Regions from separate parts of the Novosphingobium sp. ZN18A2 genome, predicted to be linked through region 1. Evidence: predicted binding sites of a transcription regulator. Region 1 holds the regulator's gene; the other holds the start of a gene.

Evidence for each region. Region 1 encodes LexA, which represses DNA repair genes until DNA is damaged. Its sites were predicted from a motif close to GTTCCNCNCTTGTTCT; they were not measured.
Region 2: the regulator LexA is predicted to act here: its motif matches at 2,093-2,108, upstream of RXV95_RS15360 (ribonucleoside-diphosphate reductase subunit alpha).

What each region holds. Positions count from the first base shown of each region.
Region 1 is NZ_CP136651.1:2,239,954-2,250,481, forward strand. Features, by position in the region: gene trpC (indole-3-glycerol phosphate synthase TrpC) at 1-594, shown strand, start outside; gene RXV95_RS10765 (glutaminyl-peptide cyclotransferase) at 601-1,404, shown strand; gene RXV95_RS10770 (DUF5694 domain-containing protein) at 1,414-2,523, opposite strand; gene moaC (cyclic pyranopterin monophosphate synthase MoaC) at 2,784-3,254, shown strand; gene RXV95_RS10780 (molybdopterin molybdotransferase MoeA) at 3,239-4,468, shown strand; gene lexA (transcriptional repressor LexA) at 4,528-5,244, shown strand; gene RXV95_RS10790 (ComEC/Rec2 family competence protein) at 5,241-7,496, opposite strand; gene gltX (glutamate--tRNA ligase) at 7,525-8,985, shown strand; gene RXV95_RS10800 (citrate synthase) at 9,036-10,322, shown strand; gene RXV95_RS10805 (hypothetical protein) at 10,354-10,528, shown strand, end outside.
Region 2 is NZ_CP136651.1:3,212,358-3,222,885, forward strand. Features, by position in the region: gene RXV95_RS15360 (ribonucleoside-diphosphate reductase subunit alpha) at 1-2,006, opposite strand, end outside; gene RXV95_RS15365 (GlsB/YeaQ/YmgE family stress response membrane protein) at 2,548-2,796, shown strand; gene RXV95_RS15370 (TonB family protein) at 2,907-3,413, opposite strand; gene RXV95_RS15375 (NAD(P)/FAD-dependent oxidoreductase) at 3,823-5,532, opposite strand; gene RXV95_RS15380 (energy transducer TonB) at 5,689-6,195, opposite strand; gene nadB (L-aspartate oxidase) at 6,529-8,106, opposite strand; gene RXV95_RS15390 (ABC transporter ATP-binding protein) at 8,103-9,047, opposite strand; gene RXV95_RS15395 (zinc-finger domain-containing protein) at 9,145-9,405, shown strand; gene tldD (metalloprotease TldD) at 9,457-10,528, shown strand, end outside.

The sequences.
Region 1 (10,528 bases):
AAGGGATTGATCCGGCCAGATTTTCGTCCGGCTGAACACGCCGCAGCCTATGAAGCGGGCGGTGCCGCCTGCCTTTCGGTGCTGACCGACGCGCCCTATTTCCAGGGGCACGAGGACTTCCTGCAGGATGCCCGCGCGGCCTGCGCGCTGCCGGTTCTGCGCAAGGACTTCATGGTCGATCCCTGGCAGGTCGCGGAAGCGCGCGCGATCGGCGCGGATGCGATCCTGATCATCGTCGCCGCGCTGGACGACGCGGTGATGGCCGAAATCGAAGCTGCCGCGCGCGAACGCGGCATGGACGTTCTGGTGGAAGTTCATAACGAGGGGGAAATGGAGCGCGCGGCGCGGCTCAAATCCCGGCTCATCGGCGTCAACAATCGCGACCTGAAACGCTTCGTGACCGATATCGCCATTACCGAACGGCTCGCCCCGCTTGCGCCGGAAGGCACACTGCTGGTCAGCGAAAGCGGCATAAACGCCCATGCGGACCTTGAACGCCTTGCCAGATGCGGCGCGCGCACGTTCCTGGTGGGCGAAAGCCTGATGCGGCAGGACGACGTGGCGGCCGCGACCAGGGCGCTGATCGAAGGCTAGGCCGCGATGTCCCTCCTCCGCGCGCCTCCCCTTGCCCTGTTTGCAGCCGGCGTTCTGCCAGCCGCCGCCCATGCGGACATTCCGGTGTGCGATTACACCGTCGTGCGGAGCTATCCCCACGGCACAGGCGACTTTACCGAAGGGCTCTTCTACCGGGAAGGGCTGCTCTACGAGAGCACAGGAGAGCCCGGCCACTCGCGCATTGTGGTGCGCAAGCTCGACAGCCTGAAACCGCTGCGCGAAGCGCGCATACCCGCCCCCCTGTTCGGCGAAGGCGTGATTGACTGGGGGGATCAGCTTATCAGCCTCACCTGGCGCGCCGGGATCGGATACCGCTGGGACCGCAAGACGCTGCGCAACACCGGCACCTTCACCTACAAGGGCGAAGGCTGGGGAATGACGCGCGACGGCAACACGATCTACCAGAGTGACGGATCGTCCACCCTGCTGCTGCGCGATCCGGCAACGATGAAAGTCACCGGCACGCTGCCCGTCACCGCCGAAGGCCGCGCGGTGCCGCTGCTGAACGAACTGGAATGGATTAACGGGGAAATCTGGGCGAACGTCTGGATGACGGACAGCATCGCGCGGATCGACCCGGCCAGCGGCAAGGTAAAGGCGTGGATCGACCTTTCCGGCCTGCGCACCCGCGCGAAGGGATACGGGCAGGACGACGTGCTGAACGGCATCGCATGGGACGCGAAGCACCACCGCGTATTCGTGACCGGCAAGAACTGGAACCAGCTGTTCCAGATCCGGTTGAAGCCGCCGTGCAAAATGCCGGCCGGCAAGCGCGAGGCACGGCAATAGGGCGTCTGGTCAGCGCAGCATCTTTTCCGCGTCGACCAGTTGAACGTCGCTCATCCGGTCTAGAAAGTCTTCCAGATAGAACTTGTGCGATGCGCCGGTGAAAACCAGCATCCGCGTGCCGGGGTGGCGGGCAAGAACGTCGCGGATATTCGCCGCCATGCGCAGGTTGCGCACGTCCCATGACCCGGCATAGCCGCGCCCATACTGGCCGGGCGAAGGTTCGTTCATCGCCGCGCCGAAATCGGACCGGTATATCTCCATCGCCTGCGCCGGATCGTTATAGGCCCGGTACATGGCCAGCACCGCACCCGGCTTGCCAAGGTTCGCCGCCAGCGCATCGTCCAGCGCCTTGCGCCGGGCGGTGGCGGGATTGTCCCACGCCTTGCCTATGGCCTCCCCGGCCGCCTTGCGGTCCTGCGCCGATCCGTCGCGCGTGTCCGCGGTATGATCGTCGATCGGCCAGACCCGCTGGAGCCCCAGCCGCACCGCAAGGCGCGCCGCGATCAGCAGGGATTCGTTGCTGCCGCCGATCCGCTCATCGAGGAACTTGACGAGCGCGGCGCTTATCCCGTCGCCGGCGCGGCGTTCCGCACGGGGAAGATAAAGCCACTGGACGAATGCGGAAAACTCGTCGCCGGCAGCCAGCATCAGCGCGGCAAGATGGCGCCGCTGCGCGGCGGACGGGTTGTCCGGCCAACGCGCGAACGTGCTGTCCATCTCGGCGGTTGCCGACGGAACGTCCAGCCCGGTGGCAAGGCGCGCAGGCGCGGTGTCTATGCAATAGTCATCGATGTCGAAATTGTAGCGGCCCGGATAATGCAACAAGTACCAGCACTGGATACCGGAAAGGTTCTCTATGGCGATTTCCTGCGGCTTCCACGCGGCAAGGCGCTGCATCAATGGCTCAACCATCGCGTCGTCGATTTTCACCGGAAGCTGCGGAAGATGCGCGCCGCCCAGCACCATGACCTCGTTCGGTTTGTGCGGCCCGTGGTACTTGAACACGCCGGGATCGAAGGCGGCGCGATAAGGCGCGGCCAAGGCCGGTGCAGCGCAAAATGCCGACAGGCCAAGCGCGATTGCGGGAAGAATGCCCCGAAAAACGGATCTGCGTGCCATGCCGTGTTCCCTGTGCGGATTGCTCTTGCGACTGCTGTCGCAAGTGACTGCCCAATGCGTATTACTGTGTCAATACAGCAAGTCTCATCACATCGGCGCAGACTATCCTGCTGGCGCAGACTGCCCCCTCGCGGCGGCACGGCTGCCCCGGACTTTTCTGCCCGCTTTGACCATACCCCTTCCCTTCATCGCCCGGCGTCGCCAAGTTGCGATGCGGAACCGTCAATTTCGTCCACTTATTCGGGGTAATCTGCAAAGGCATGAACAAACTCACCCATCTTGACGACGCGGGCAACGCGCGGATGGTCGATATCGGCGGAAAGGCGGAAACGCATCGCGTGGCCGTGGCCGCCGGGCGGATCGCGATGTCGCAAGAGGCGCTGGCCGCCGTGCGCGAAGGAACCGTGGCGAAGGGCGACGTGCTTGCCACCGCGCGGATTGCCGGCATCATGGCCGCGAAGAAGACCGGCGAACTTATCCCGCTTTGCCACCCGTTGTCGCTTGACGCGGTAAGCGTCGACTTCACCTTTCCGGACGGCGCAATCGAAGCGACCGCAACCGCGTCTCTGACCGGCCGGACCGGCGTTGAAATGGAAGCGATAACAGCGGTTTCCGTCGCGCTTTTGACAATTTACGACATGGCAAAGGCCATCGACAAGGGCATGGTGATCGAAAGCGTTCGCCTGATCGAGAAGCGCGGCGGGAAAAGCGGCACATGGAAGGCCGCGTGAGGGACGCGCCGCGCCAGCCGCCGCTTCCGCTGGAAGAAGCGCAGCGCCGCCTGCTGGACCTTGCGCCCCAATTGCGCATGGAACATCGCGCGGCAGAGGAATGCGCGGGGTTCTACCTTGCCGAACCGCTCAAGGCGCAGCGCAGCCAGCCTGCGCGCCCTGTTTCGGCAATGGACGGTTATGCCTGCCGCGCGGCCGACCTGCCGGGGCCATGCCGCATAGTCGGCGAAAGCGCGGCGGGGCATCCTTTTGCCGGACGGGTAGCCCCCGGCGAGGCGGTGCGCATCTCCACGGGTGCGGTCGTGCCCGAGGGAGCCGATTCCGTACTGTTGCAGGAAGACTGCACGTGCGAGGCAAACCACGTGCGGGTAACGGGTGAGCCGCCCTCGCCCCCGCACCGCCATATCCGCCCGGCGGCGATGGACTTTGCATCCGACAGCGAAATCCTGCCCGCCGGAACCCGGCTTGGCCCCGCGCAGATCGCGCTCGCCATCGCGGGCGGGCACCACCTGTTGCCCGTGCGTGCCATGCCGCGCGTAACCGTGATCGATTCGGGCGACGAACTGGTTGCGCCGGGGGCCGCGTGCGGGGTGCACCAGCTTCCCGCCAGCAACGGCCCAATGCTGGCCGCGATGGCTTCCGCCTATCCCGCCGCCGTTACCCGCGTCGGCCCGGTGCCGGACAGCATCGATGCCATCGTCGCCGCGCTCGACACGCAACCCGCGGCGGATCTTGTGGTGACGAGCGGCGGTGCATCGGTTGGCGATCATGACCTGATCCGCCCCGCGCTGGCCGAAATCGGCGCGGAACTGGCGTTCTGGCGCGTGGCGATAAAGCCGGGCAAGCCGCTGCTGGTGGCCCGCAGGGGCAAGCAGCTGATCCTGGGCTTGCCGGGCAATCCGGCGTCGGCCTTTGTCACCGGCTGGCTGTTCATGCTGCCTCTGTTGCGCAAGGCACTGGGAAGCGCCCACCCGCTACCCACCACCATTCCCGCCACGTTGGGCGCGCCGATGGCGCGTGGCGGAAGCCGGATGGAGTTCATCCGGGCACGCTGGGACGGCGAATGCGTGGTGCCCGAATCGCTTCAGGATTCGGGTGCGCTTTCCCCCCTTGCCCATGCCAACGCGCTGATCGTGCGCAAGGCCGGCGCGCCCGAACGCCCGGCGGGAGACGTAGTGCCAACATATGTCCTGGGGCTGGACGGGGTTACTTGACGAGTAGCGAATCGTTTCGTATCTGTTCCGCATTCGTTCACCACACGGAGTGGCGCGAGATGCTGACCCGCAAGCAGCACGAACTGCTGACTTTCATCCAGTCGAAGCTCGAGGAATCGGGCATTTCCCCGTCTTTCGAGGAAATGAAGGACGCGCTGGACCTCAAATCGAAGTCGGGCGTGCACCGGCTGATTTCCGCGCTGGAAGAACGCGGCTTCATCCGCCGCCTGCCAAACCGGGCAAGGGCGCTGGAAGTGCTCAAGCAGCCCGATGCGGTCGCCGCCCGTCCCAAGGCTGCGGCGCCCGCTGCGGCCAATGCGAACACGGCAACCGGCGTGGTGCGCGGCGGACAGGCATCGCGGCCTGCTCCTGCCAATCCGGCCCCTGCCAACGACGTGGTGGAAATCCCGCTGCACGGCCGCATCGCGGCGGGCGTCCCGATCGAGGCGCTGGAAGATAGCGCGACCCTACCCGTCCCCGCCGCCCTGCTTGGCTCGGGCGAACATTATGCGCTTGAGGTTTCGGGCGATTCGATGGTGGAAGCCGGCATCCTTGACGGCGACTATGCGCTTGTCCGCCGCACCGACACGGCCCGCGATGGCGAAATCGTGGTGGCGCTGGTGCGTGGAGAGGAAGCGACGCTGAAATACCTTCGCCGCGAAGACGGGCTTGTGCGCCTCGATCCGGCAAACGCTGCTTACGAACCGCAAATCTACCGACCGGACGAAGTGCAGGTGCAGGGCCGTCTGGCGGGGCTGTTGCGCCGCTATCACTAAGGCACGTTCGCGCTGGCCGGTTTGACGTCCGTCGCGGTGGGTGCCGGCCGCGTGGTCGGGCGTTTGATGTAGGTTCGTTGCCCGCCAAGGCGTTCCCATCCGTGTCGTCCCTGCTGGCTTGCAACGCTGGTGACGCGCCGGCTTTCCAGATCGATGGAAAGCCCGCCCGCCCGTTCGAGGAAGCGTCTGTCCGCCTTGATCCAGCGCGGACGGCAGCTTGACGGAAGCCAGCGATCGGCGATGACGATATCTGCCCGTTCGCAAGCAGCGGCCAATGCCAGTGCATCCACCCTGTAACGGCTGCGCGCCATCAGCAGGTGCCAGTTCCTGCCGCCGCGCCGAATCGTGACGCTGCAGAAATCGGGACTGCAGCGCGCGCCCGGCGATCCGGCCACCGGTGCAGGCTCTCCCGCCCTGCCAGCCATTTCTTTCAGGTTGTCGCGCGTATAGCTGCTTCGCCCCTCGCGCAGGATGAACAGATCGTGCCCCGCGCCGGCAATCGCGACATTGCGACCGTCACCCGTCACAAGGACATCGGGTGGTTTCACGAAGGCAAGACCCGCCACGCCCAGTCCGATCGGAACCAGCCCGGCCAGGCGGACCCTGCCGCTCCACAGTGCCAGCCACAGTCCGCCGCCCACGAAAAGCGCAAACGCAGCGCCCCCCATCGCGGGCATCAGCGTGACAGCGCCCGGACGACTCGCGGTGAAACGGGCGATGGCGATCAGGAGGTCGAGCGATTGGCCCGCCAGCCACCACACAGGCGCGCCGATATGCGCAAGGTCGAGCACAAGCGCGACTGCGATCAGCGGCATCGAAACGAAGGTCGTCAGCGGGATGGCGATTACGTTGGCCAGCGCGCCATAGACGCCGGCACGATGAAAGTGGAACAGGCCGATGGGCATAAGGACCAGTTCGATCACGACGCCGGTTGCCAGAAGAACGGCCGCGCCACGCGCAAGGCGCCGAACCGGACCTTCCTCTCGCGGCGCGGCGAACGCCTTCATCGGCGCGGAGGAATGAAGCGCAACGATCGCGATGACCGCCGCGAAGCTCAACTGGAAGCTGGGACCGGCCACCGCCTCGGGCCAGAACGCCATGACGAACAGCGCGGCCGCCGCTACCAGCCGCATGGACAGCGGATCGCGCCCCAGCGCCAGCGCCCCCAGCACCAGCACCGCACCGATGCACGAACGCACCGTCGGAACCTGCGCGCCGGTCAGCAAGGTATAGAAAATACCCGTCACCGCCCCCGCCCCCGCTGCGACGAGTGGCAACCGCACGCGCAGCGCCAATGCGGGCCAAAGCGCGAGCAGCCGGACGGTGAGGAAATAGGCGGCGGCAATCACCGCGCTGACGTGCAGCCCGCTGATCGACAGAAGATGCGTAAGCCCCGCATCGCGCATCGCGTCTTCGTCCGCCTTGCGGATTCCGCCCCGGTCGCCACTGGCGAAGGCCGCCGCGATCGCCCCCGGCGTTCCGCCAAGATGCGCGCGCACATGGCGCGACAGCGCGTGTTGCAATGCGCGCATCGTGCCGCCGCCGCGCGAGGACTTGACAAGGGTCGGCCTGCCCAGCGCGCTGCCCGTCGCCGCCCACCCGCGAAACCACGCCGTGCGCGCGAAATCGTAAGCCCCTGGAAGCATCGGCCCCGCCGGCGGCATCAGCCGCGCCTTTACGCGGATTACCGCGCCTTCCCTGTAATCCGGCGCATCCAACTTCTGCAGCAGGTTGATCCGCACCCTTGCCGCCCGGTCAACGCCGTCGATCCGGGCATCGAGTACAAGCCGCACACGCTCATGCGCGGGCTGCACTTGCCGGTCCACGATGCGCCCCAGAACCGTGGTCACCATTCGTCCGGGCAACGGTTGGACTCCGGCAAGCGCGGACTTCGTCCAGATCGTCGCGCAGCCTGCCGCCGCCATCACGGCAAGGCCCATGGTCGCGCCAAGCAGCACCGGGTATTTGCCCGCCAGGGCGCCCTCGCAAGCCAGCATCGCACCCGCCAACACAGCGCAGGCCGCGCAACCGGCGATAAGCACGGTCCATTCCGGCCATCCGGGAAGAACAAACCACGCGGCAATCCCGCATGCGAAAGCAACGGCCAGCCAGGGGCCGCGTTCGAACGGATGGGCGGCCAGAAACTTTTCCGCAGTGCGGCAAACGCTGGACAATCGGGGAAATCTGTCCCAATGCCGCGCCGTCCCGGCAATGTCGCCCAAGGGTGCGGCGGCTGCTTTACCGGGCGCCATGAGCCAAAAGGAAAGGATCGCGCGGCCGATGGCAAGCGCTAACGCAACCGATTCAGCAGCAACGGGAAAAACCCCGGTCGTAACCCGCTTCGCCCCCTCGCCCACGGGGTTCCTTCACATCGGCGGTGCACGCACTGCGCTGTTCAACTGGCTGTTCGCGCGCCATCACGGCGGCAAGTACCTGCTGCGGATCGAGGATACCGACCGCGCCCGATCCACCGAACCGGCCATTGCCGCCATTTTCGACGGATTGAACTGGCTCGGCCTTGGCGGAGACGAAGAGCCGGTGTTCCAGTTCGCCCGGTCGGACCGTCATGCCCAAGTCGCGCAACAGCTGCTGGACGCGGGCCAGGCATACCGCTGCTATCTGACACCCGAAGAATTGAAGGCTCGGCGCGAAAAGGCGCAGGCCGAGCGCCGCCCGTTCCGCATAGAAAGCGAATGGCGCGATGCCGATCCGGCCACCTGGCCCGAAGGCGCGCCCTATGTCGTGCGGATCAAGGCCCCGCGTGAGGGCGAAACAAGTATCAACGATCAGGTGCAGGGCCGCGTCAGCGTGTCCAATGCCGAGATCGACGACTTCGTGATCCTGCGCTCGGACGGTACGCCGACCTATATGCTGGCCGTCGTGGTGGACGACCGCGACATGGGCGTAACGCACGTGATCCGGGGGGACGACCACCTGAACAATGCGTTCCGCCAGCTGGTTATCCTGCGCGCGATGGACGCGATCGAAGGTGGCTGGCCCGATCCGGTCTATGCCCACGTGCCGCTGATCCACGGGGCCGACGGCGCGAAACTGTCCAAGCGGCACGGGGCGCTGGGCGTCGATACCTATCGCGACGAACTGGGCATCCTTCCCGAAGCGCTGTTCAATTACCTCCTCCGGCTTGGCTGGGGCCACGGCGACGACGAGATCATCGCGCGCGAAAAGGCGGTCGAATGGTTCGATATCGCCCATGTGGGCAAAAGCCCGTCGCGTTTCGATCTCAAGAAGCTGCAGAACCTCAATGGCCACTATATCCGCGAAGCGGACGATGCGCGCCTTGCCGGGCTCGTCGCACCGCTTCTGGCCGAAAAGTCGTCCGGTTTCGACGAAGCGCGCGACACGGCCCTGCTACAACGCGCGATGCCCGTGCTGAAGCCGCGCGCGGCCGACCTGCACGAGCTGGCTGCCGGCGCGGGCTTCCTTTTCGCTTCTCGCCCGCTCTCTCTGGACGAGAAGGCCGCGAAGCTGCTCGGTGATGAACAAAGGGCGCTTTTGGCCAGCATTTCCGCCCGTCTCGAAGCGGAAAATGACTGGACAACCGAAAGGCTGGAAGCCACTGTCAAGGCTATGGCAGAAGAGCTCGGGCTGGGCCTGGGCAAACTGGCCCAACCACTTCGCGCGGCGCTGACGGGGCAGGCGACCTCGCCCGGAATTTTCGACGTGCTGTTCCTGCTTGGCAAGGACGAATCGCTGGCGCGGATACGCGACCAGGCGGCTTGATCCGGTCATCGGGGTGCAGCGCAGAACACAACAGAACAGGAGTCTCTGACATGGGTGACAAAACAGCGACACTCAACGCGGACGGCAAAGGCTATGACATGCCGGTATTGAGCGGCACGTTGGGGCCGGACGTGGTCGACATCCGCAAGCTTTACGGCCAGTCGCACATGTTCACCTATGACCCCGGCTTCACATCGACCGCGAGCTGCGAAAGCGGGCTGACCTATATCGATGGCGAAGACGGCGTGCTGCTGCATCGCGGCTATCCGATCGGGCAGTTGGCGGAACATTCCAGCTTCACCGAAGTCGCCTACCTGATGCTGAATGGCGAATTGCCCAGCAAGGACGAGCTCGACACTTTCAACTACACGATCACGCGGCACACGATGCTGCACGAGCAGTTGATGACGTTCTATCGCGGTTTCCGCCGCGATGCGCACCCGATGGCGGTGATGTGCGGCGTGGTTGGCGCGCTGTCGGCCTTCTATCACGACAGCACGGACATTTCGGACCCGGTGCAGCGCCGTATCGCCAGCCACCGCCTGATCGCCAAGATGCCGACGATCGCGGCGATGGCCTATAAATACGCGGTAGGGCAGCCGTTCCTCTATCCGGACAACTCGCTCAGCTACACGGGCAACTTCCTGCGGATGACGTTCGGTGTGCCGGCGGAGCCCTATGAAATCCATCCGGCGGTCGAACGCGCGATGGATCGCATCTTCATCCTGCATGCCGACCACGAACAGAACGCCTCGACCTCTACCGTGCGGCTTGCCGGCTCGTCCGGCGCGAACCCGTTCGCGTGCATCGCGGCGGGCATCGCCTGCCTGTGGGGCCCCGCGCATGGCGGCGCCAACGAAGCGGCGCTCAACATGCTCCACGAGATCGGCACGCCCGACAAGATTCCCCACTATATCGAGCGGGCGAAGGACAAGAACGATCCGTTCCGCCTGATGGGTTTCGGCCACCGCGTGTACAAGAACTATGACCCGCGGGCGACGGTGATGCAGAAGACCGTGCGCGAGGTGTTCCAGGCGCTCAACGTGACCGATCCGGTGTTCGAAACCGCGCTTCGCCTTGAAGAAATCGCCCTGTCGGACCCCTACTTCGTCGAGAAGAAGCTGTTCCCGAACGTCGATTTCTATTCGGGCATCATCCTTTCCGCGATCGGATTCCCGACCACGATGTTCACTGCGCTGTTCGCCCTTGCCCGCACCGTGGGCTGGGTTGCCCAGTGGAACGAAATGATTTCCGACCCCGGCCAGAAGATCGGCCGCCCGCGCCAGCTTTACACCGGCCCGACGCAGCGCGACTACGTGCCCGTAGACAAGCGCTGAAGCTGACAACATCAAAAAGGAGCGCGCAACGATGCGGATCGTCATTCAGGCCATCGGAATCGCCGCGCTCCTTATGGGCCTGCTCTGGATCGGCCAGGGCACCGGCCTTGTGATGTGGCCGTCGTCAAGCTTCATGCTGGCGCAGGGCCAATGGGCGGTTTACGGGGCAATCCTGGCCGCCGCGGGCATCGCGATCTTCATGCTGG
Region 2 (10,528 bases), 970 kb from region 1:
TCCACCCCGCCGGCGAACCCGGCGCGCTGCACCGATTTGGAGCGGAGGTAATAGAGCGACTTGATGCCCTTTTCCCACGCCTGGAAGTGCAGCATGGCCAGATCCCACTTGTCCACGTCGGCCGGGATATAGAGGTTCAGCGACTGGGCCTGGTCGATATAGGGCGTGCGGTCCGCCGCGAATTCCAGCAGCCAGCGCTGGTCGATCTCGAAGCTGGTCTTGTAAACCGCCTTTTCCTCCGGCGAGAGGAAATCGAGGTGCTGGACCGAGCCGCCGCGCTCAAGGATCGAATTCCACACGTTGTTGGAATCCTTGCTTTTCGATTGCAGCAGCTTTTCAAGATAGGGGTTCTTCACCACGAAGCTGCCCGACAGCGTCTTGTGGGTATAGATGTTCGCGGGGATCGGCTCGATGCAGGCGCTGGTGCCGCCGCAGATGATGCTGATCGACGCGGTCGGCGCGATCGCCATCTTGCAGCTGAAACGCTGCATCATGCCCATTTCGGCCGCGTCCGGGCACGCCCCGCGTTCCTGCGCGAGCATGATGGAGGCTTCGTCCGCCTTCGAACTGATATGGCGGAACATCTTCATGTTCCACGCCTTGGCCATCGCCGTTTCGAAGCCGATGCCCTTCTGCTGCAGGAACGAGTGGAAGCCCATCACGCCCATGCCGACAGACCGTTCGCGTGCGGCCGAATACTTGGCGCGGGCCATCTCGTCCGGTGCGCGGTCGATATAGTCCTGCAGCACGTTGTCGAGGAAGCGCAGCACGTCTTCGATGAAGAGCTTGTCGGCGTTCCATTCGTCCCAGGTTTCCAGGTTGAGCGACGACAGGCAGCACACCGCCGTGCGGTCGTTGCCCAGGTGGTCGCGCCCGGTGGGCAGCGTGATCTCGCTGCACAGGTTCGAGGTGGAAACCTTCAGGCCCAGTTCGCGGTGATGCTTGGGCATCATGCGGTTCACCGTGTCCGAGAACACGATGTAGGGCTCGCCCGTGGCCAGCCGCGTTTCGACCAGCTTCTGGAACAGGCTGCGCGCATCGACCGAGCCACGCACGCTGCCGTCGCGCGGGCTTTTCAGCTCGAACTCGGCCCCGTCGCGCACCGCTTCCATGAACTCGTCGGTCAGCAGCACGCCGTGGTGCAGGTTCAGCGCCTTGCGGTTGAAGTCGCCCGAAGGCTTGCGGATTTCAAGGAACTCCTCGATCTCGGGGTGCGAGATGTCGAGATAGCAGGCGGCCGAACCGCGCCGCAGCGACCCTTGCGAAATGGCAAGCGTCAGGCTGTCCATCACGCGCACGAAGGGGATGATGCCGCTGGTCTTGCCGTTAAGGCCCACCGGCTCTCCGATGCCGCGCACCGCGCCCCAATAGGTGCCGATGCCGCCGCCGCGGCTAGCCAGCCACACGTTCTCGTTCCAGGTGCCGACGATGCCTTCCAGGCTGTCGTCCACCGAATTGAGATAGCAGCTGATCGGCAGCCCGCGCCCGGTGCCGCCGTTGGACAGCACGGGCGTTGCCGGCATGAACCACAGGTTGGAAATATAGTCGTAAAGCCGCTGCGCGTGTTCGGCATCGTCGGCATAGGCATCGGCGACGCGCGCGAACAGGTCCTGATAGGTTTCGTTCGGCAGCAGGTAGCGGTCGTCCAGCGTCTCTTTCCCGAACGCGGTCAGCTTCGCATCGCGCGCGGGATCGGTGACGATGTTGAAACGCCGGGCGTTGATCGTCTTTGAATCGCTCTTCGGTTCGGCCGCGACAGCCGCCGCTGCGGCCGCGCTCACGCCCGCCGCCATGGCGTCTACCAGCGCCTCCGATCCCGAATCCTTCGCATCCATGTTCATCGCCGCACCTGTCTTGTCCGCAACGGCCGCATCCGCGTCGGCGTTATCCGATGCCTTGTCCGGCGCCCGCGTCTCTTTCGGCCCCGTATCGGTTGCCGACATTGCCGCTTCGTCCAGATCCGTCGCATCGTGCGCCACCGAACCGTCTCCAGCCCTGAAATCCATGCCTGCCCCGCCTTTCCGGGCGCCGCGCAAACCGCGCCGGACACCCTTGTGATCCCTGTTTCGCGCGGAACGCCGGAATGCCCGATGTTCCACTTGTGTTCGAATCGGCGAAGGAAGCCGACCCTAGCACCAAACCCGTCTGGAGATGCGAAAACTTATCCCCAGATGCACTGTCCCGGCCGGACCGCGGCGCCCCTTTCGCAGGACGCACGCCACCGTTCGCACCCCAAAGGGTGCGTGACCGCCCCAAACAAGGTTTAGAGGTCCCCCGTCATTCCGACCACTACCCATAGTGCCTTTTCGTGAGTCGGACGCAAGAGGGTAAATGCGGGATTGACGGTGCGGTTCGTCGTATGTGCGATTCGTTTCGTCGCACCCCGCACCATGCTGCAAGGCCGCGACGCGTGGACCGAGCAAGGCTGGCGGGTTGCGCAAGGGGGTATTTGGCGTTCCGAGATTTTTTTTGCACGCCGCGTCTAAATTGTGGACAAGGTCGCATCGAACCGGAGCGACGACAGCTCCGGCGAAGGGAGAAAATACAATGATCAATATCCTGTCGACTGTCCTGTCCGGTCTGGTGATCGGCATCCTTGCCCGCTTCTTCTATCCCGGCGCGGTGGAGATGGGCTGGTTGCTGACCATCGGACTGGGCGTTGCCGGTTCGCTGCTGGCCGGGCTTGTGACCACGCGCGGCAAGATGAACCAGGGCTTCCACATGGCCGGCTGGATCGCCTCGATCATCGGCGCGATGGTGCTGATCTTCGTCGCGCGCCTTATCGGCCTGGGCTGACGGGCCACCTGCGAAAGGGAACCCCGCAGGAAAAACAGGGGCGGCCCGCGCCGGCTTCGTCCGCAGAACCGAAGCCGGCGCGGGCCGATACCGCAGGCAGGATCGGGGGTTCAGCCGGCGGTAAGGGTCTTACCCGTGGTAAGCGCGACTTCGGTTGCGCCCTGCGATGACCGGGCCAGGCGCACCATGTCACGGTCGGCCTGGCGGTGCAGGCGGGCAAGCGTCACTTCGTCCGCCGCGAACACGATGTTCGCCCGCACGCTTTGCATGGAACTGCTGCTGCGCGGCATCGGCTCTATCCCGGAAAGGCCGGCCACGGCGTTCAGCGCCGCACGGTCAAGCCGCGAACTGCCCGAGGTGCGGCGCAGCACCACATCGACCGGCGCGCCGTCCGCGCCGACGCGGAAGCTGATGGAGGCATAACCGGATTCAGGCCCGTTGCGCCCGAAATAGCTCGGATAGCGCAAGTTGGTGTCGATCGCCCCGGAAACGTCGGCGACCCAGGCGGCCAGCGTGGGTCGGTTGGCCTCGATTTCGATAGGGGTGCGTCCTTGCGCCGCCACTTGCACGGGCGAAAGCAGAACGACGGCAGAAGCCGCCACAAGGGCGTATTTCATCGCAACATCCTTCCCATTTTGTTTTTGCCGGCCGCAACCAAAAACGGCGCGAAAACGCGCTTGACGAGTTTAGTAGCGGCCGAAGGGGGGATGGCATGCGTTCTGCGGACCACGCGCTGTCCCAACCGGAACAGCAACATTAAATTGCCCACTGGTCAAGAGCGCCGCAATTTACCGTAAGCTAAAACCCTGATGGTCGATGTAAAATTTTTCGACACCCGGTCGGATACTGTACCGGAAGCCTGCATTTTCCACGCGGTCCCAGCCCGGTCCGCCAATCCCGGTCGTTACGGAAACGCGAGTCGGCCGATGATGGGGGTGCGGGGTGGACGCGCACAATCGCCCACCCGCCTGCCAAATAGTGAGGCGAACTTCAGATTTGGGCCACCAGGGTCTGCGGGGATTCAGGTCAGGCCGCCTGTGCCTCTTCCGGCATGTACTTGAGCACGTGTCCGGCGAAATCGACATCCTGCCTGTTCGCCGCGCCATCGATGGCAAAGCCGGCATAGCCCTTGTCCGCCACGTCGTCGCAAATGTCGCGATAGGCGTGGACCCCGCCAATGAAGGGCATGAAGATGCGCGGCTTGCCCGGTATGTTCGCGCCCAGGTACCAGGAATTGGCCTGCATATAGACCGTCGGTTGGGCAAATTCGTTGCCCATCGCCACCCAGCCCTGTTCGAACTCGGGCAGCGGCTCGACCTCGCCCGCACCGCGCTTTTCCATCTCGGCCAACAGCGCGGCGATCCATTCCACGTGCTGTTCGATCGAGGTGACCATGTTGGACAGGACCGAGGGGCTGCCCGGGCCGGTGACCATGAACAGGTTGGGAAAGCCCGCGCTCATCAGCCCCAGATAGGTGAGCGGCCCGCCTTCCCACTTGTCGTTCAGCGCCAGCCCGTCACGCCCGCGGATGTCGATCCGGCTCAGCGAACCGGTCATGGCGTCGAAGCCCGTCGCCAGGACGATGGCGTCGACGTCGTATGTCCCGCCAGTGGTGCGCACGCCGGATGACACCACCGTTTCGATCGGCGTGGCGTTCAGGTCCACCAGATCCACGTTGTCGCGGTTGTAGGTCTCGTAATACTCGATATCGACGCAGAGCCGCTTCGACGCGAAGGGATAGCTGGTCGGGCACAGCAGCTCCGCCACTTCGGGATCGTCCACGCGTGCACGTATCCTGTCGCGGACATAGCCGGCGATCCGGTCCGCCGCGGCAAGGTCCAGCCCGCTGTCCGGGTGCGAGCCGACGAAGCCCACCAGCCCGCCGACCGCCCAGCGCCGGTCGAGATCGGCCTTCAGTTCTTCCGGCGTGGATGCCAGCACGGGCTTTTCCGTCGGCGGCAGCACGCGCGACGCGCCGACCAGCGAATGCCGCGCCTCCTTGCGCATTTCGGGATAGACCGCCTGGATCTTCGCGTGGTCTTCGTCCGTCAGCGGGTGGTTGTGCGCGGGCACCGCGAAGTTGGGCGTGCGCTGGAACACGGTAAGCCGGTCCGCCTGCCGGGCGATGTGCGGGATGGACTGGATCGCGCTGGACCCGGTGCCGATCACCGCCACGCGCTTTCCGGTAAAGTCCACGCCTTCGTGCGGCCACTGGCCGGTCATGTAGATCGGGCCGGAAAAATCGTCGAGGCCGGGGATGTTCGGCCGGTTGAACGAAGACAGGCAGCCCGTGCCCATGATGCAATAGTGCGCGCTGTAGTGTTCGCCCTTGTCGGTCTCGATCGTCCAGCGCTTGCTGTCGTCATCCCACCTTGCGGACGTTACCCGCGTCGAGAAGGCGATGTCCCGGCGCAAGTCGAACCGGTCCGCCACATGGCGCAGGTAGGAAAGGATTTCGGGCTGCGCGGCATAGCGTTCGGACCATTTCCATTCGCGTTGAAGGTCTTCGTCGAACGAATAGGAATATTCGAAGCTCTCGATATCGCAGCGCGCGCCCGGATAGCGGTTCCAGTACCAGGTGCCGCCCACATCGTCGCCCGCTTCGATGACGTGCGTGGAAAGGCCCATCTTGCGCAACGTGTGCAGCATATAGAGGCCGGAAAACCCGGCTCCAACAACAAGAGCGTCAACCGTTCGCGCTTCCGCGGGGCGCCCGTTCCCAGTGCGCTCGTCCATTGCAATTCTCCCGATCGTATCGTTTGCGCTATCATGCGATAGGCAGGCCGGTGAGTCCAGCCGATGCAACAATGCGAAGGGGATGGCTTGGCCCGCGCCGCCTCGTCCGCAGAACCGAAACCGGCGCGGGCCGCTACCGCAGGTGGAAGCCGGGCTTCAGCCGGCGGTAGGAGCAGCGCTTGTCGTCAGGGCAATTTCGTTCCTGCCCTCGGAAGTGGCTGCCAGCCGGGCCATGTCGCGCCTTTCCTCGCGTGCCAGTTCGGCCAGAGTCACCGCGTCCGCCGCGAACAGGATATTGGCGCGCACCTTGCGCGCGACGCCAGCGGTCGCGGGCAGCGGACCGATGTTCGTCATACCCGCAACCGCAAGCATCGCCGCGCGATCGAGGCGCTTGTTGCCCGTCGAGCGGCGCAAGGTCACATCCACCGGCGATCCGTCCGCACCGACGCGGAAGGTGATCGAAGCGTATCCGGATTCAGGGAGAGCGGGGAAGCTGTCCAGAGGATAGCGCAGATTTTCGTCGAGCGCCTTCGATACATCGGACACCCAGCCGGAAAGCGTCACGCGCGGCGCCTTGATCTCGATGGGAGCCCGATCCTTCGCAAGCGATTGCCCGGGCGCAAGCAGAACGACGGCGAACGCCGCCAGGTGAGCATAATTCATCGCAACATCCTTCCCGTTCATGTTGAACCGGCCACAACCGATCGGGCGCGATAACGCGCCAAACGATCACATTGCGGCCGAAGGGGGGATGACGTGCGTTCTGCGGGCCACGCGCTGTCCCAAGCGGACGGAAACAGGAAATTGCGCCGCAGTCAAACTTCAAGCAACTTTCAATTAACCAACGCCAAGATTTGCAATGTTAATTTTTTGACCTGAGCGTTCATCAGCGCGCGTCGCAACACCGGGCAGGTTCGATCAGACCGGCAGGATGGGCGGGAGCCGGTGCGACTCGGCCCGGCCAGAGGCGCGACACTGCCCCCCTGCGCTACCTGTTCAGGGCACCAGTATCGTCTCGCGCGCGGCGGGTTCGGTCTGCGGATAATCGAGGTTGTAGTGCAACCCGCGGCTTTCATGCCGGTGGCGCGCGCTCTTCACGATCAGTTCCGCCACCTGGTGCAGGTTGCGCAGTTCGATCAGGTCCGCCGTCACGCGGAAATGCGCGTAATATTCGGCGATCTCGGCCTTCAGCGTCTTGATCCGGTGTTGCGCACGCTCAAGCCGTTTGTTGGTGCGAACGATGCCCACGTAGTTCCACATGAAGCGCCGGATTTCGGTCCAGTTCTGCTTGATGACCACTTCCTCGTCAGAATCGGTCACGCGGCTGGCATCCCACGGGTTGAGCGCGGGAGGCGTATCGAACTCGTCCCAGTGTTCGATGATGTGATGCGCGGCGGAATCGCCGAATACGAAGCATTCGAGAAGCGAGTTGGAGGCAAGGCGGTTGGCGCCGTGCAGCCCGCTTTCCGAACATTCGCCAATCGCATAAAGGCCCGTCAGGTCCGCGCGCCCGTTCAGGTCGGTCAGCACGCCGCCGCAGGTATAGTGCTGCGCGGGGACGACCGGGATCGGCTCTTTCGTCATGTCGATGCCCAGCCCCAGCAGCCGTTCGTAGATCGTCGGGAAGTGATGCCGGACGAATTCGGGCTCCTTGTGGCTGATATCCAGGTGGACGTAATCGAGGCCGAAGCGCTTGATCTGGTCGTCATTGGCGCGCGCCACGATGTCGCGCGGGGCCAGTTCCGCGCGCTCGTCGTAATCGGGCATATATCGGTGGCCGGTTACAGGGTGCTTCAGTATCCCGCCTTCACCGCGAACCGCCTCTGTTATCAGGAAATTCTTGACCTCGAGGTTATAGAGGCAGGTGGGGTGGAACTGCATGAATTCCATGTTGGAGACGCGGCAGCCCGCGCGCCATGCCATCGCGATCCCGTCTCCCGTCGCGCCGCGCGGCGCGGTCGAGAACAGGTAGGTTCGCCCTGCCCCGCCCGTGGCAAGGATCGTCGCCTTGGCGGAAAGGCATTCCACCCGCCCCGCGTCCTTGTTCAGTGCATAGACGCCCCATGCGCGGCGCTGCCCCTTGGGGTGCGCGCGGTGCCGGTCGGTCACAAGGTCGATCGCGACCATGTTGGGCTTCAGCGTGATGTTGGGATGCGCATTCGCCGCCTTCAGCAACGCTTCCTGCACCGCCCAGCCGGTGGCATCGTTCACATGGACGATGCGACGATGCGAATGCCCGCCCTCGCGCGTCAGGTGAAGCGCGCCCTTTTCATTGTTGAACGGCACGCCCAGATCGATCAGCCGCTGGATCGCCTCGGGTGCGTGTTCCACCACGAATTCCACGGTTTCGCGCCGGTTGAGGCCCGCCCCGGCGACCATCGTATCGCGAATGTGGTCTTCGAACGTGTCGCCCTTGTCGAGCACGGCGGCGATGCCGCCCTGCGCCCACGCGGTCGATCCTTCGTCCAGTCCGCCCTTCGCCAGCACCATCACGCGGCAATGTTCGGCCAGCACCAACGCTGCCGTAAGCCCTGCCGCGCCCGAACCGACGATCAGGACATCATGGTTGCTCACGCCGGTTGCTTCGCGGTCAGTTCGACGAATACGTCTTCAAGGTCCGCCTCGCGCGTGGACACGTCGACAATGCCGCAACCCAGGCCCTGGACGACCGCCAGCACCTCGCCCGCGTTCATCCGGTCCTTGTCGTAGGTAATCTCTACCTCGCGCTCGTTGCTGATGCGGCTCTTGAGGAAAGCCTGGTGCTGCGGCGCCTGTTCAAGTTCGCGGTCGAGCGTCAGCACCACGATCTTCTCGCGCGCCATGTCCACCAGTTCGCGCGTCGGCTTGTCTGCGATCAACTGGCCGTGGTTGATGATCGCGATGCGGTCACACAGTTCCTCTGCCTCTTCGAGGTAGTGCGTGGTGAGCACCACGGTCACGCCTTCGTCGTTCAGTTCGGTCACCAGTTCCCAAAGCTGGCGGCGCAGTTCCACGTCCACGCCCGCGGTCGGCTCGTCCAGCACAAGGATCGGCGGCGAATGCACCATCGCCTTGGCGATCAGCAGGCGGCGCTTCATGCCGCCCGAAAGCGTGCGCGAATAGGCATCGCGCTTGTCGGCCAGGTGCACTTCGCGCAGCAGCGCTTCCGACCGGCGCAGCGCCTTGGGCACGCCATAAAGGCCCGCCTGGTTTTCCAGCACCTCATACGGCGTGAAGAACGGATCGAACACGATTTCCTGCGGCACTATGCCGATGCTGGCCTTCGCGTTGCGCATGTCGCGGTCGATATCGAAGCCCCAGATCTCCGCCGTGCCGGAGGTTTTCATCACCAGCCCGGCAAGGATGTTGATAAGCGTGGACTTGCCCGCGCCGTTGGGGCCGAGAAGGCCGAATATCTGGCCCTGCGGCACATCGAAGCTGACGCCGCCCAGCGCGAGCTTGCCCTCTCCCTTGCCGGTGGGGGCGTAACGCTTGACGAGATCCTTGATGCGGATGGCTGGTGGCGGGGTATCCATGCGCCGCTGCCTGCCGCGCGCGGCGCGCAAAGTAAAGGCCCGGATCGATCCGCAGGCAGCTTGCCGCACCGCAGCGATTTTGCTAGCGGCGCTGTCCATGATCCAGCCTCCTGAAACCGTGACGACCGACCAGCCCCGCGTCTGCTGCGACGGGGCCAGTTCGATCCGCTCCACCGGCGCCTACAAGCCCAGCGCACTGGGCCACCCGCGCATCTGGCTTGAGATCGACGAGAAGGGCTATGTCGACTGCCCTTATTGCGATCGTCGCTTCGTGCTTGAAGGCGGCCCCGCGCAGCCGGGCATCGACGAACTGGAACCGGGCGACCTTCCGGCGCCGGGAGACGGCTCGGTCGCGTAATCGCCGCGCCGGGCGTTGGCGCTTTGCGTCCAAGCGCCTATATCCGGCGGCATGACACAGACGCCCGATCCCCGTTCGCTGCTCTATCGTCCCGGCCTGCTCGATCCCGATACCGCGCAGCGGTTGACGGCAGAGGCGCTGAAAGCCTGCGACGATGGCGAGCTTTACATGCAGTTCATCGCCAGCGAATCGTTCGGGTTCGACGACGGGCGACTGAAGACGGCGGACTATTCGCGCGATGCCGGTTTCGGCCTGCGCGGCGTTTCCGGAGAGATGACGGGCTTTGCCCACGCGAACGAGATTTCCGCCGCCGCCATCGCGCGCGCCGGCGAGACGCTGGCGCTGCTCGATCCGGCGAAGGGCCAGCCCGCTCCGCCGCCGCGCAGCACCAACCGCCACCTCTATACCGACGCGTCCCCGCTGGACCTTGTGCCTTTCGAAAAGAAGGTGAAGCTGCTGGAAATGATCGACGCGGCCGCCCGCGCCCGCGACCCGCGCGTGGCACAGGTTTCCGCCTCGCTCGCCGCATCGTGGTCGGTGGTGGAAATCGTGCGTGCAGACGGCTTCATCGGGCAGGACATCCGCCCGCTGGTGCGGCTCAACGTGCAGATCGTGGCCGAACGCGACGGCCGCCGCGAGGTGGGCAGCTTCGGCATCGGCGGACGCCGCCTTTACGATGACCTGTTCGAACCGGAAACCTGGAACCGCGCGATCGACACCGCGCTGGCGCAGGCGCTGGCCAACCTTGAATCGGTGCCCGCGCCCGCCGGAGAGATGACCGTCCTTCTCGGCCCCGGCTGGCCCGGCGTGTTGCTGCACGAAGCGGTGGGCCACGGGCTGGAAGGCGATTTCAACCGCAAGGGCACCAGTGCCTTTTCCGGCCGCATCGGAGAGCGCGTGGCCGCCCCCGGCGTGACCGTGGTGGACGACGGCACGATGGCCGGCGTTGGCGGACAGGGCCGCCGCGGATCGCTTTCCATCGACGACGAGGGCACGCCGACGCAGGAAAACGTGCTGATCGAGGACGGTGTGCTGAAGGGCTATATCCAGGACCGGCTGAATGCACGCCTGATGGGCGTTGCCCCCACCGGTAACGGGCGGCGCGAATCCTATGCTCACGCGC